DNA from 2 places in the Salinicoccus sp. ID82-1 genome. Region 2 is predicted to be linked to the other one. Evidence: riboswitches for the same ligand, from Rfam matches in the RefSeq annotation. Region 2 holds a riboswitch; the other holds the start of a gene.
What was found. A riboswitch is a leader RNA that binds a small molecule or an ion and turns the genes downstream of it on or off. The one in region 2 is predicted to bind lysine.
Positions count from the first base shown of each region.

Region 1: it holds a riboswitch for lysine, as region 2 does, so the genes downstream of both, J4760_RS08745 (Na+/H+ antiporter NhaC family protein) here and J4760_RS03715 (aspartate kinase) in region 2, are expected to answer to the same signal.

Region 1 covers NZ_JAGFLY010000003.1:190,403-197,636, forward strand. The annotation lists gene J4760_RS08720 (TIGR01457 family HAD-type hydrolase) at 1-339, opposite strand, end outside; gene J4760_RS08725 (DUF86 domain-containing protein) at 329-760, opposite strand; gene J4760_RS08730 (DUF3055 domain-containing protein) at 849-1,115, shown strand; gene J4760_RS08735 (YutD family protein) at 1,174-1,587, opposite strand; gene lipA (lipoyl synthase) at 1,592-2,512, opposite strand; gene J4760_RS08745 (Na+/H+ antiporter NhaC family protein) at 2,654-4,246, opposite strand; lysine riboswitch at 4,328-4,490, opposite strand; gene J4760_RS08750 (bifunctional metallophosphatase/5'-nucleotidase) at 4,538-5,854, opposite strand; gene J4760_RS08755 (sulfite exporter TauE/SafE family protein) at 5,865-6,686, opposite strand; gene J4760_RS08760 (DUF72 domain-containing protein) at 6,762-7,234, opposite strand, start outside.
Region 2 covers NZ_JAGFLY010000001.1:706,466-713,699, forward strand. The annotation lists gene J4760_RS03690 (M20 metallopeptidase family protein) at 1-433, opposite strand, end outside; gene dapD (2,3,4,5-tetrahydropyridine-2,6-dicarboxylate N-acetyltransferase) at 426-1,142, opposite strand; gene dapB (4-hydroxy-tetrahydrodipicolinate reductase) at 1,147-1,875, opposite strand; gene dapA (4-hydroxy-tetrahydrodipicolinate synthase) at 1,872-2,768, opposite strand; gene J4760_RS03710 (aspartate-semialdehyde dehydrogenase) at 2,761-3,756, opposite strand; gene J4760_RS03715 (aspartate kinase) at 3,775-4,977, opposite strand; lysine riboswitch at 5,053-5,231, opposite strand; gene J4760_RS03720 (ABC-F family ATP-binding cassette domain-containing protein) at 5,315-6,919, opposite strand; gene J4760_RS03725 (NAD-dependent protein deacylase) at 7,004-7,234, shown strand, end outside.

The DNA of each region.
Region 1 (7,234 bases), on a different contig from region 2:
GTCCGGACTGTCATCTGTAATGACACATCCCGCTGCTTCCAGCGTCGACCGCAGACCGTCCGTGCCGATCACATGGACCGATGCGCCCGGTGCCTCCACTTCCAGATAGGCAGCTGTTGCCATGGCGGATGTATACAGTGTTTCCGGATGGATATCAAAACCCATGTCGATCAGCTTCTGCGCTGCCTCTGCCTGCGTTTTGGTCGCATTGTTCGTCAGAAAAACATAGGGGATATCTGCCTGGTTCAACCTGTCTATGAAGTCGATGGCACCGTCGACGACCGTATTTCCGTTATACATCGTGCCGTCAAGGTCGATCAGATAGCCTTCATACTTCATGCTGGTCACCTCTGAACGCTGTAATTGCCTGCCCTTCATTCTCAAAGAAATCAAAGACATTTTTCCTGTAGTTTCGATAGGCCGAAAGATGTTCCTTGAAGTCGGCCTTCATCTCTTCATGATCAAGCCGTGTATAGTTGCGCGTCAGTTCGCTGCGCCATCTGAATGTTTTCTGGAAACGGCGGTTGTCTTCGGAGGGAATCACCCCTTCATTCTCCATGATGTCCATGACATCCTGATAGCTGCCCGGATCACGCAGTATGAAAGCATCTATTATCATATTGCCGACATCAACGACCGCTTCAATGAGCATATGGCAGGACCGCTCAAGCGCAAGATCTTCCCTTTCTTCAAACGTCCCCGTAAGACGTTCTATATAATCCAGACGTTCAATCAGTAAGTCCTTATCTACGAAATACATACGTCGCCACCCCTATCATCGTTCTTTTGTAACTATTACAATAATATGATAGCATAATTCCAGTACACTTGAACTGGAGGGGAACTCTTTGATCGACTTCTTTCTTTATGATGAATCGGAAGATACCAATACGCGCTATGTCAGCTTTGTCGGAGAGCATGCCCGATATGATCTGGCAATCATCCAGACCGACCGCTACTTCGGCAAGAGCCTGGTGCTGAACACCCAGAGCAGCCGTTTCGGAATCATCGGTTCCGATGACCTCGAGGAGGAAGGGTATATCGCTCATATACTCGGGCTCAGTGACGAGGAAGCAGCCGAAGTGGAAGCGTTCCTATCGGAAATCATCGTCTGACTGCACCGTATAAATCAAGCCTGCATTCCCGGGAAGGGAATGCAGGCTTTTCTGCTGTTCATCCACTTGGCTTTCTTGCCGCAAGTGTTCTGCTGTTCGTCTGTGCATCTTCCTGTTCTTCATGCGCTTCATTTTCCACATCATCCACAGGCGCATCAGCAGTATTATCGGACGCCTCTTCGCGCTCCTTCAATTCCGTCTTGGAAACTTTGCGCAAAACAAAGTAGGCGCATCCGAAATTGCAGTACTCGTAGAGGTAGTCCTGGATGGCGCTATACTTCTTGTCCCGCTCGACCTTCTTCTTATTGTCGCGGTAGAAGCCGGTCAGCCTCAGCTTTTCGTAGCCGATGTCTCCGACGATGTAATCGTATTTGTTGAGTACTTCGCTGTATTTGCTGTCAAACTGCGTTTCATCAAAAGCATCCCGGTAGTTCTCGACCAGTTCGAAATTCATATGGTCCACCGTAATCATAGTTCTACTCACCTTTCAATAGTTCATCGCCTTTCGCCTGTCTGGCCTTGGCCGCTTCGTTCACCTGCTCATCCGCATGATAGCTTGAACGCACCATCGGCCCTGCCTGGCAGTGTTTGAACCCTTTTTCCATGGCCACTTTCCTGAGCTTGCCGAACTCGAGTGGTGTATAGTATTTCTGCACTTTGAGATGTTTTCTCGAAGGCTGCAGATACTGTCCGATCGTCATGATATCCACATCATGCGCCCGAAGGTCATCCATTGTCTGGTGGATCTCCTCCACCGTCTCCCCAAGACCGACCATCAGGCTCGATTTTGTCGGTATTTCAGGATACATCTCCTTGGAACGCTGCAGGAACTCAAGTGTCCTGTGATACTTCGCCTTGGCACGCACTCTTGGCGTCAGACGCTCGACCGTCTCGATGTTATGATTCAGTATATCCGGTTTGGCATCCATCAGCGTCTTCAGACTATCATACTCGCCACCCATATCGGATGGCAATACTTCGATGGTCGTAAACGGATTCTTCTCCCGTACTTTTCTGACAGTCTCTGCATAGACAGCCGACCCACCATCCTTCAGGTCATCCCTTGCCACTGCAGTAATGACAACGTGCTTGAGATTCATCAGCTCGACGGATTCCGCCACACGATTCGGTTCATCCCAGTCAAGTTCGTTCGGCAGGCCCGTCTTCACGGCGCAGAACCTGCATGCACGCGTACATACCGCACCAAGAATCATGAATGTCGCAGTGCGGCGCTCTCCCCAGCACTCATGGATATTTGGACATTTCGCTTCTTCACATACGGTATGCAGGTTCTTCTCCCGCATCATCTTCTTCAGTCCGGTATAGTTCTTATTCGTGTTCAGTTTGATCTTCAGCCAGTCGGGTTTTCTTAGAATTTCTTCATTTTTTGTGGCCATGTTGCAATGCCTCCCTTATTTATGTAGATGTCATACTCATATTATCATAATTATACAGATAAAGTAGGAAAAATTGAAATTGTTGAAATTGTTGGATGATAGAAAAACCTCCACTCGAAAGTGGAGGTTCCATGATCAGTATTATGATTGAGTATTCCTTCTGGCAATCGGCGTGTAGACGACTTTTGCCACAACGAAAACAAGTATGATCAGCACGAGCAGGGCACCAAGCGATAGCAGCAGGCTTGAGGTCAGTCCGAGGACCAGATAGCCGACAAGCGCAATCAGTGCAGACAGGACCGCGTACGGCAGCTGGGTCATGACGTGGACGATATGGTTGCACCCGGCACCTGTCGAGGACAGGATCGTGGAGTCGGATATTGGTGAGCAGTGGTCGCCGAATACCGCTCCGGCCAGTACTGCTGCGATACTTGGCAGCAGCAGGTCCGTTGCACCGAGTGAAATCATGATCTCACCGGTGATCGGGATCAGAATGCCGAAAGATCCCCAGCTCGTACCCGTCGCCAATGCCATCAGACAGGCCACTGCGAAGACAACCGCAAGCAGGACGCCTGTCGGGAGGCTGGATTGTTCGACCATGGCACCGAGCAGTTCTCCTGTACCGAGCTGACCGATCAGGTCACCGATCATCCATGCCAGTGTCAGTACGAGGATGGCCGGGAACATCGCCATGAATCCGGTCTTCACGCCAAGCCAGATTTCACTCTTGCCGAAGTCGCTGTTGTGACGCGTATCCTTGAAGAAGTAGAACAGGCTGAGCACCAGGCCGACAACACCACCGATGACAAGCGAATGTGTTACGAGTGTATTTTCGAAAATGCTGAAGATATCCACAGAACCGCCGGTCATTGCACCTGTAATGAACATCGCCACAATGACAGTCAGTGCCAGACCGAGAATCGGAATGATCAGCGCTTTTGCCGAGCCATCCTGATGGACGGGAAGCGCTTCATCCGTTTCTCCGGGCACTTCACGTGGATTCTCCACGACGCGGCCTTCATTGAGCGCCAGCGTCTCATGCTTGCGCATCGGACCGATATCGAACCGGGTAGCGATGACGATGAACATCATGGCGATGGCGGTCAGTACATAGAAATTCATCGGAATCATGTAGACGAACGCCTGGAATGGCGAAATGGCAACAAGACCGGCTGCTGTAAGCAGCGGTGCCACAAGTCCCATGATGCCGGCACCCCAGCTTGATATGGGTGCGATGACGGAAACTGGTGAAGCCGTCGTATCGATCAGATAGGCGAGCTTTGCTCTTGAAACGTTGTATTTATCGGTAAGCGGTTTTGCCACCTGGCCGACGATCAGTGCACTGAAATAATCATCGATGAATACGATGATGCCGAGCAGTGCTGTTGCGAAGTTCGCTCCCCTGCGGGACTTCACTTTTGTCAGGGCCCATGCAGTGAACGCCTTTGCGCCACCCGACATGTTGATGAAAGCCGTCATGATGCCGAGCAGACTGAGAAAGATGAGGATGAAGGCGTTCCACGTGTTGATGGTGCCGCCATCGACAAAAATCATGGCAAAGCTGTTCCAGATTATCCGGAGTGTTTCAACGATGCCTGCACCGGCAACGACAAACGCCGAAGTGATGATGCCGACACCAAGGCTGATGCCCACCTTGCGGGTCAATACGACGAGAACCAGTGTCAGTAATGGCGGGATGAGGGAGATGTACTCCCAGTTGAGTATACTTTCCATATATATCCTCCTGAAGTTTATTTGGACTACAAAAAAGACGTCACAGCAGCATTACAGAATCAGCCACCGTGACGTCTCTCACCAGGTTGTAGCGCATCATCGCAATGACAGTGCCAGACCTGTTCGACCTGACCCCAGAACATCACCCCGCCGGGCGCATCCTTCGGCAACTGCTCCTTTCCATGAGTTCAAAGCATGCCTGCTCCCTCACGTACTCCTAGCCGTTGCGACCTCTACTTTTCGTTCTTCAATTGTTATAGAATATTATATCATATATTGTCTGTTTTTCAACTACAGTTCCGAGCTGTAGATCTTGACGATATCCCTCAGGAATTCAGGCATCTTGTATACTTTTCTCGAGTATCGGAACTGCGGGAAGATCCTGCCGAATGTATACATGTCCAGAGTGCCGAGTGTATAGTGCCTGCGGTCCTCGATCACTTCGCCGTTGATGTAGTATTCACGTTCGGACTGGACGTAGCCGATATTCTCGGCGACGAAGCAGCCGAATATGTCACCTCTGAAACCGAGGCCCCGTATGATCTCATCCTTGAATTCGTGCTTTGAGGCCTGGCTGAATATCTCCTTCAGCTCCCGTCCTGTCAGCTCGATCTGCACTGTATTGATCGCATGGGGCAGGACCTTGTGCAGATCATAGTCCGTCAGCATGCCACCTTCAAACGGTTTTACGATGAGACCTGTATGGATCAGGCTGGCATCGCTGTCCGTAAACAGGCGGACCATACGGGCGAGTGATGTGATGAAACTGCTCGTCGAATAGAGCCTGCGCTCGATCGGCGCCGCCGAATCCTTGATCACAGTGGAGAGCATATCACGCCCCATCTCATAGTAGTGGTCATCGCTGCTCGTAAGCAGATCCGTATCATAGAGACGTGCACGCTTGCCGACAAGCGTCTTCTCGTCAAATTCGAGTGTCACTTCACCCACGTAGTCACCGTAGCGTCCGGCAGCGGCGAGCAGCGTATCGCCGATCCACTCGCCTTCTTCGAAGTAGTGATGTGTATGGGAGCTCAGTATGACATCGATTTCCGGGAACATCATCGCAAGGGACTCGTCGTCATATCTGCCAAGATGGCTCATCATGACAATGCAGTCGACTTCAGTATTGATTTCACGAATCGCCTCGAGGATCCAGTCGAAGCTCTCCGATACTTCCCATCCGAGTGCCTTATAGAATGGGGTGAACTCGACGGTGGCAGCGATGAAGCCGAACTTGATGCCATTGATCTCCTTGATGACGTACGGTCTGAAGTATGGAGACTCACTGCCGACCTCACGCAGGTTGGCGCAGATGACGTCGAAATCCGCATTGTCGTACAGGGATTTGAGATCCTCCTTCTGCAGTGTGATGCCTTCGTTATTGCCGATGGTCGCCACTTCGCATCCGGCATCATTCAGAATATCGATATTGCCTTTGCCGAGCGTCGCTTCGGTATAGGGATGCGATCGATCGACGTGATCTCCAAGGTCGACATACACCATATTATGCTTATGCTGACGTTTTTTGTTGTGCAGAAAATCTTTTATTTTCAAGTAGTTGTATAGATGACTATGAATGTCATTTGTATGAAATAGTTTCACTTCCATCGAATCACCTCTATATGATGGTCTGTAGAATCATGTATACGCCAAGGAGCAGCAGAACCGTACGCAGCACGACAACCATCGTATCGGAATTGAAGCGCCGGTTGATCGAGACACCGATCTTGGCACCGAAGAATGCAGCCGGAACGATGAACAGAGCATACCAGAAATCCACATTGCCCTGCAGGACATGTCCGACGGCAGCTGCTGTGCCGGAAAAGAAGACCATCATCATGCTCGTTCCGATGGCGATTGACGCCGGCATGCGGAATACGAGCAGCATGAGCGGTGTCATCAGCGCCCCGCCACCGATGCCGAAAAGACCTGTGAAGAAGCCGACGATGAATGTTGAGAGGATGGCGATCCAAGCGGGAAAACCATAGTGGTGAACGTCCCCCATGTTGTCGACATGCGGCTCCATATAGCGTTCATTCTGGAAGATGGAAATCGGTTTGATCCTGTCCCTGATGATAAGCAGTGTGCTTAGAAAAATAAGAAATATACCGAAGTAAAGGTTGAAGCTGTCGATGGTGAAGAACTGGCTCGCGTAGGATCCGACAAAGGCGCCGGGCATGATTCCGATGAGAAACCGCAAGCCATTTTTCATATCGACCTGGTTGCTCCGTCCATAGGAGATCATTGCAGACAGGCCGATGACAATCAAAACGAGACTGGAAGTGCCGACGGCACTCTGGGGGGTGATGCGCTCCAGTATCCCTGCATTGATACCGAAGAATATGAGCAGCGGCACAATGATGACCCCGCCTCCGATGCCGACCAGGGCACCGAGAGCCGATGCGAAAAGCCCGATCAGTATGAGGATGATGTATTCCATTCGTATTGCTCCTTTAGAAAACCAGAAAATCCTGGCTGTAGTTTCCCTTCGGAATTTCCCCTTTGTCTTGATTCCCTAGAATAATTTAAGCTGTTTCGGCGACAGTCCATCATAGCGTATCCCCATCAGCGTCATGAAGTCCTGGGCGTTGCCTGCAGCATGGCCGCCGGAATTGTTGTTGAAAACAATATAGATATCCTTTGTCTTATGCTTCAGAATTTCGACCTGTCTTTTCAGCCATTCCAATTCCTGTCTGTTATAATCATATAGGTACCTTACGTTGCGCCATTCCTCGCTGGTGCGGTCCTTTTGTGTCCACCCGTGCACGTTGCGCCCATGGAGCCGGATGAAAGCCGTCCGATTGGTCACCCGGTTGACGAAAGGAATGCTTCCGATGCCGGCCTGCGGTTCATCGCAGATGCTGTGGATGATATTATTATTGTCGAGAAAAGACAGTGTCTCTTCCCTGTACTGTTCCTCGAACCATGTCTGGTTTCTGAATTCGACCGCAACCTTGTATGGCTGCAGCTGCTCTGTTGCGTATTTCA
Region 2 (7,234 bases):
CAGGCTGCCAGGCATCAATCAGCTGGCTGGCACCAGCCGCTGTTTCCTCGGAAGGCTGGAACATGAATATGACGTTGTGCGCAAGTTTCCCTTCATCAGCAAGCACTTTGCACCGTTTTGCGAAAAGCATGAGCGCAGTTGTGTGGCCATCATGCCCGCATGCATGCATGACGCCGTCGACTGTACTGCGATAGGGTACATCATTCTCCTCATGGATCGGCAGGGCATCGATATCCGCCCTGTACGCGACCGTTCTTCCTGAATTGCCTTTTAGAAAGGCAACGGCCCCTGTTTTTAGAGGCCGTTCAAAAGGAATATCCATCTGTTTGAGAAAATCTATGATGTGTTCAGTCGTTTTGAATTCCTGCATGCTCAGTTCAGGATGCTGATGAAGTATCCGTCTGTGATGCGTGGCGAATTCCAGATCAGTCATTCAATCTCCTCAGTGCAGCAACAATCTCCTTCTTGGAGTTTTCGACGTCCTGCGCCTGTTTGATGACTTTGGCTGGTGTGCCTGCGACGACAGCGCCTGCCGGTACATCTTCCGTGACAATGGCACCTGCAGCAACAATGGCACCTTTGCCGACAGTTATCCCTTCCAGAATGACAGCATTGGCACCAATCAGTACGTCATCTTCAATGACGACAGGGGATGCACTCGGTGGCTCTATGACACCGGCAAGTACTGAACCCGCACCGACATGGACGTTCTTGCCTGTCACTGCACGGCCACCGAGAGATGCGTTCATGTCGATCATGGTTCCTTCCCCGACGACTGCACCGATGTTGATTGTTGCGCCCATCATGACGACGGCGCCGTCTTCGATGACCGCATTTTCACGGATGAATGCGCCCGGCTCGATGCGTGCGTTGGTTTCCGACAGATCCTTCAATGGAATGGCGGAATTTCTCCTGTCCATTTCGATCTCGATGTCTGTGATGATCTCGGCATTTTCTGCTTCGAATGCTTTCCAATCAGCAAGATCTGCAAAAATCGTCTTTGAAGTTTCACTGCCGAAAACTTTGAGTGTTTCAGGGAACTGGACATTTTCAAAGTTGCCGTTGACGTACACCTTGACAGGTGTCACCTTGTGCGCGTCGCTGATGTATTGAATGATTTCTTCTGCTGTAAAATTTTCCATGAACTTATCTCTCCTCGAATAGATTATTATAGTCGTAGAATCCGTCCGGCCGGTTGACCAGAACTGCTGCTGCTTTCAGTGCACCATTGGCGAAGATCTCCTTAGATTGCGCCTGGTGGCTGATTTCGATGACCTCGTCATCCTTGGCGAAAATGCAATCGTGCGTACCGACGATGGAGCCGCCTCTGATGGCGCTGACACCGATTTCTTCTTTTCTACGTTTCTCATGCATACTGGACCGGTCGTACACCGGATAGCTGCCTTCCCGATGATCGAGGGCAGTATCCAGTAATTTTACCAGAGTCCCACTTGGCGCATCCACTTTTCTGTTGTGATGGCGTTCAACCATCTCAAGGTCGAAGTCCTCCAGCATGGTCAGCGCTTTTTTGAGCAGGCTGTTCATGACATGCACACCGTAGCTCATATTGGCACTGAAAAATACAGGCAGCGATGCACTCTTTTCTTTCAGAACAGCGACAAGTTCTTCTTTTCTGCCTGTCGTTGCAATGACAAGGGGTGTTTTCACTCCACCTTCCAGAAGAGGCAGTATGAGATCCGGATGCGAAAAGTCGATGGCGACATCCGCCCCGGCTGCATCGATTGAATCGAATGCAGGATAGGGGGCAGTTGTATTGTCCCCAGCGATGACTCCGGCAATTTCATGTCCCGCTTCTTCAGCCAGTCTTGCTGTAATTCTATTCATTGTGCCGTAGCCGATAAGCAGTATTCTCATACGAACGAGCCCTCCCTGAATCTTCTCAGTGTCTCGACCACTTTATCATGCATTTCCGCTTCAAGTGGCACAAGGGGCAGTCTCAGTTCATATTTGCCGAAACCGAGTGCACTCGTCATCGCTTTTACGGGGATCGGATTGACATCCACCTGTACCGCTTCAATCATCGGCATCAGTCTGCTGAACTGTTCCGCAGCATCACTATTTCCTGCTTTGATGCTGTCATAGACACCCTGCAGTTCACCAGGGATGATGTTGCCGACTACGGAAATCAATCCTTTGCCGCCCAATCGGCAGAAGTCGTGCATATTGTCATCGTTTCCGCTGTATAGGGTGAAATTCTGACCTTTTGTCAGTTCAAGTACTTCCTTTGTATATTCCAGATCGCCTACAGCATCTTTCAATCCGACGATGTTTTCATGACGGCTCAGCTTCTCAACGGTTCCAGGTTCTATCGTCATGCCTGTACGTCCAGGTACGTTATACAGGATAACCGGAAGATCTGTACTTTCTGCTGCCTTTACAAAATGCTCATACAGGCCACGCTGGCTGCTTTTATTGTAGTATGGGGTGATCAGCATCAGACCGTCCGCACCGACCTCGGCAGCATACTGCGAATGTGTAATGGTTGTCCGTGTCGAATTGGTGCCGGTTCCTGCAATGACAGGTACACGGCCTGCAACTGTCTCCACTGCCGTTTTCAGCAGGCCACGCATCTCTTCCCCGTCCAGAGTAGGGGATTCTCCTGTTGTACCATTGATGATCAGCGCCTGAGCATTGTTTTCAATCAGGTATTCGATGTGCGTTCTGAATGCTGCATAATCCACCGCATCATCTGTAAATGGTGTGGTCATGGCTACACCGATGCCTTCAAAAATCAAAATGTCATCCATTCTGAACCCTCTCCGTTTCCATCATCATTTTTAATATCTGTACCGTGTTCTGCGCTGCACCTTTCAGCAGGTTGTCTGCTGTGCACCATATATGGAATGTGTTCTCAAGCGAATCATCCCTGCGTATGCGGCCGACGGATACTTCCTGTTCCCCTGTGCTTTCAAGTGGTGTCGGATAGACATTGTTCGCCGGATCATCCAGCAGTTTGATGTAGGGGATATCCCTGAATGCTTCCCGTACTTCCTCAACCGTTGCCTCCTGATCCAGAGTGACGTTGATGTGTACGCTGTGGCTGTTCGATACCGGTACTCTGACACAGGTTGCTGTCACCCGCAGGTCGGGCTGGTCGAGTATCTTCTTCGTTTCATCCATCATCTTGATTTCTTCTTTCGTATAGCCGTCTGCCATGAAGACATCGATGTGGGGCAGTACATTATCATAGATCGGGTGGGGATAGGTCGTCGGTGCTTCTCCTTTTGCTCCCGCTTCAAGGTCTCTCAGACCGCCTGAACCGGAACCGGATACCGCCTGGTAGGTCGTGTAGTGCACTCTTTTCAGTCCGTATTTTTCTTTCAGCGGCTGGAGGGCAACGACGGACTGTATGGTCGAGCAGTTGGGATTTGCGATGATGCCGCGTTCAAGTTTCGGTGTATTGATTTCCGGCACGATCAGGTCGATATCCTCATGCATCCGCCATTGGCTGGAGTTGTCTATGACGATGGCGCCGTTCTCTTCAAAAATCGGTGCAAACTCCTTGCTTGTTCCGCCGCCGGCACTCATGACGACGTAGTCGAAAGGCTCCTTCGCCGATTCCTCATTCAGTTCCCTGACTGTAAGTGTCCGGCCAAGCACTTCAATTTCCTTACCTGCAGAACGTGGGGAAGAGAAGAGTACAAGCTCATCCGCCTCTATCTCATACTGCTCGAACATCTCGATCATCTTGTTTCCGACAACACCTGTCGCTCCAACTATTGCTACTTTGACCATATCAATTTCCTCCTAGTTTTATAATCCGAATGCACTTGCCAGTACTTCGACTGCCTGCCTGTCATTTTCACTGTCTACGACATAGGAGATACTGATCTCCGAAGTCGTCGTCTGGTAGAACGGAATGCCTGATGTCTGCAGGGCCATGAATGCCTTCGATGCCACGCCTGTCATATCCCGCATGCCGGAACCGATTATGGACACCTTCGAGCGGCCGGTTCTTGCATCGAGCACCATTTCCGGGTGCATATGGCCGACCGCTTCAAATATCTGCTCCAGCCGGTGTGAATCTGTGCCCTTGACTGTAAAGGACAGCTGGAACCCTTCGCTGTTGACAACCTGCGAAATCATATCGATGTTGACATCGTGCTGTTCGAATTTCTCGAAAAGATCGAATATCAACGTCGACTCCCGCTGGGGTTCATAGAGTGTGACATGGATGATATCATCATCAAGTGCAGCTCCGGTGACCGCTTTCTTTTCAAGTACTTGTGTATCCTGCATGATCCATGTTCCTTTCTCTTCGGATAATGTCCGTCCCAGGTAGAGTGGGATGGCATGATTTTTCGCAATTTCTATGCATCTTGTTTCAAGCACTCCCGCACCGAGTGCACTCATCTCCATCATTTCATCATATGTGATCTCGTATATTCTATGAGCCTCGCTGTAGACTCTCGGGTCTGTAGCATATACGCCATCCACATCCGTATAGATTTCACATGGCATACTGCAGCGTGCCGCAATGGCTACTGCAGTCGTGTCGGAGCCGCCCCGGCCGAGTGTTGTGACCTCCAGATCATCGTTGATGCCCTGAAACCCTGCAATGACGATGATATCATGTGTCTTTAGTACCGCTTTCAGCCGATCCTGATCTATATCTGCAATTCTGCTTTTCATATGACCGCCGAATGTCCGTATGCCGGCCTGGTAACCCGTCATGGCCTTTGTCCTGACGCCGAGATCCTCAAGCACAATCGACAGATAGGAGATGGTCTGCTGTTCACCAGTCGTCAGCAGCAGGGCGACGTGGTCCTCTTTCGGAGCGTGGGAGAGGCTGCTTGCATTTCGCAGCAGTTCGTCTGTCGTGCCACCCATTGCACTGACAACCACAACCAGTTTTTCACCGCGGGAGACCCGCAACTGCAGTTCCCCGGCAATATCTCTTATCTTGTCGAAATCACCGACGGATGTTCCACCAAATTTCAATACACTTGTTTCCATACGACCTCCTGAAAGGGGAAGTACTTACTTAAACAAAAAAAACAAGCCCGGAATGCCGGACTTGTTATATTTATACACAAGCGATGCACTCCATTATTTTTTAAAATAATGACAGATCTGTAGCTCTTAACCTCAAGATCCAATAGCAGACCGCTGCAACGGCCAGCTATTTCGGCATCTCACCCTTTTACACACTTAAAGCTCGCAGGCTTTGATAAGTGGCTACTCATGATTGATGCGCCTCATCCAACTGATTATTAAATTTTATAAATGTCATTATACATACATAACGGATGCATGTAAACCACTTTTTTAAAAATAGACAATTGCAACACAATTACGACTTGATGAGTCCTTTATCTTTCAAGTACTCTTCATACGTCGATTCCTTGACCATTGCACCTGTCTTCTCGAGTTCGAGCACCTTGTTTGCAATGGTATTGATGAATTCGAAGTCATGGGATGCAAAGATGATGGATCCTTTGAATTTCTTCAATCCATCGTTGACGGAAGTAATGCTTTCCAGATCCAGGTGGTTGGTCGGCTCATCCAGAATGAGTACATTGGATTTCGACAGCATCATTTTCGACAGCATGGCACGCACTTTCTCTCCACCGGACAGCACATTCGCCTTTTTCTTCGCTTCTTCACCGCTGAAGAGCATGCGGCCGAGGAACCCTCTCAGGAATGTCTCGGTCTGTTCTTCAGGTGGGGCATACTGGCGCAGCCAGTCGACCAGATTGAGGTTGACACCTTCGAAATACTCCGAGTTGTCTTTTGGCAGGAAACTATGGCTTGTCGTCACGCCCCATTTGACTTCTCCTTCATCCGGTGTGATCTCACCAGCAAGAATGCGCAGCAGGGTAGTGCGGGCAATTTCCGAGTAGCTGATCAGTACTGTCTTGTCATATGGATCCAGTGTGAAATTCACATTATCCAGAACCTTCTGTCCGTCGACCGTGTGGGAAAGGTTCTTGACCTGAAGCAGATCGTTGCCGATTTCGCGCTCAGGCGTGAAGTGGACGAATGGATATTTTCTTGAAGACGGTTTGATATCATCAAGTTCAATCTTCTCAAGGGTCTTCTTACGGCTTGTCGCCTGTTTGGATTTGGATGCATTCGCACTGAAGCGTGCCACGAAATCCTTCAGTTCCTTGATCTTCTCTTCCTTTTTCTTGTTCTGTTCCTGTGCCATCTGCAAGGCGAGCTGGCTGGACTGGTACCAGAAGTCATAGTTGCCGACATAGACCTGGATCTTGCCGAAGTCGAGGTCCGCGATATGCGTACAGACGTTGTTCAGGAAGTGCCGGTCGTGGGAGACGACGATGACAGTGTTGTCGAAGTTCATGAGAAACTCTTCGAGCCACTGTATCGCTTCGATATCGAGACCGTTGGTCGGCTCATCGAGCAGCAGGACGTCCGGGTTGCCGAACAGGCTCTGTGCCAGCAGGACTTTCACTTTCTGATTGTTTTCAAGCTCGGACATGTTCCTGTCAATCAGATCTGAACCGATTCCGAGACCATGGAGGAGGCTTTCAGCGTCCGCTTCAGCAGTCCAGCCACCCATCTCACCATATTCGCCTTCCAGTTCGGCAGCACGCATGCCGTCCTCATCGGAGAAGTCCGGTTTCATATATATTTCATTCTTTTCATTCATGATATCCCATAGCTTCGCATGACCCATCATGACAACATCGAGTACGCGCTGATCTTCATATCCGAACTGGTTCTGCTTCAGCACGGCCAGTCTCTCGTCTTTCCCCATGCTCACATGACCTGTCTGTGCTTCCAGTTCTCCTGAAAGTATTTTAAGAAACGTCGATTTGCCGGCACCATTCGCCCCGATCAGACCATAGCAGTTTCCGGGTGTGAACTTTATATTTACATCTTCAAACAGTTTGCGGTCGCCAAACCTCAGACTGATATCTGTAACCTGTAGCATAGGCACTCTCCTTTAGTATATTCTTAAGCGATGATACCACATTTATGGTACCATTGAAATATAATTCTAGGAGGTCAGTGACCGATGGAACATGAATCAAGCCGATTTTCGGACATCATCAGGAGCAGCCGACGCAGTGTATTTTTCACTGGTGCAGGAGTGTCTGTCGCAAGTGGGATTCCCGACTTCAGAAGCATGGGAGGGTTGTTTGACGAGATCAGCAGGCAGGGCCATTCGCCCGAATATCTGCTGAGCCGGTCGCATCTTGTAAATGAACCCGAAAGCTTCGTCCGGTTCTACCGGAAACGGCTGATG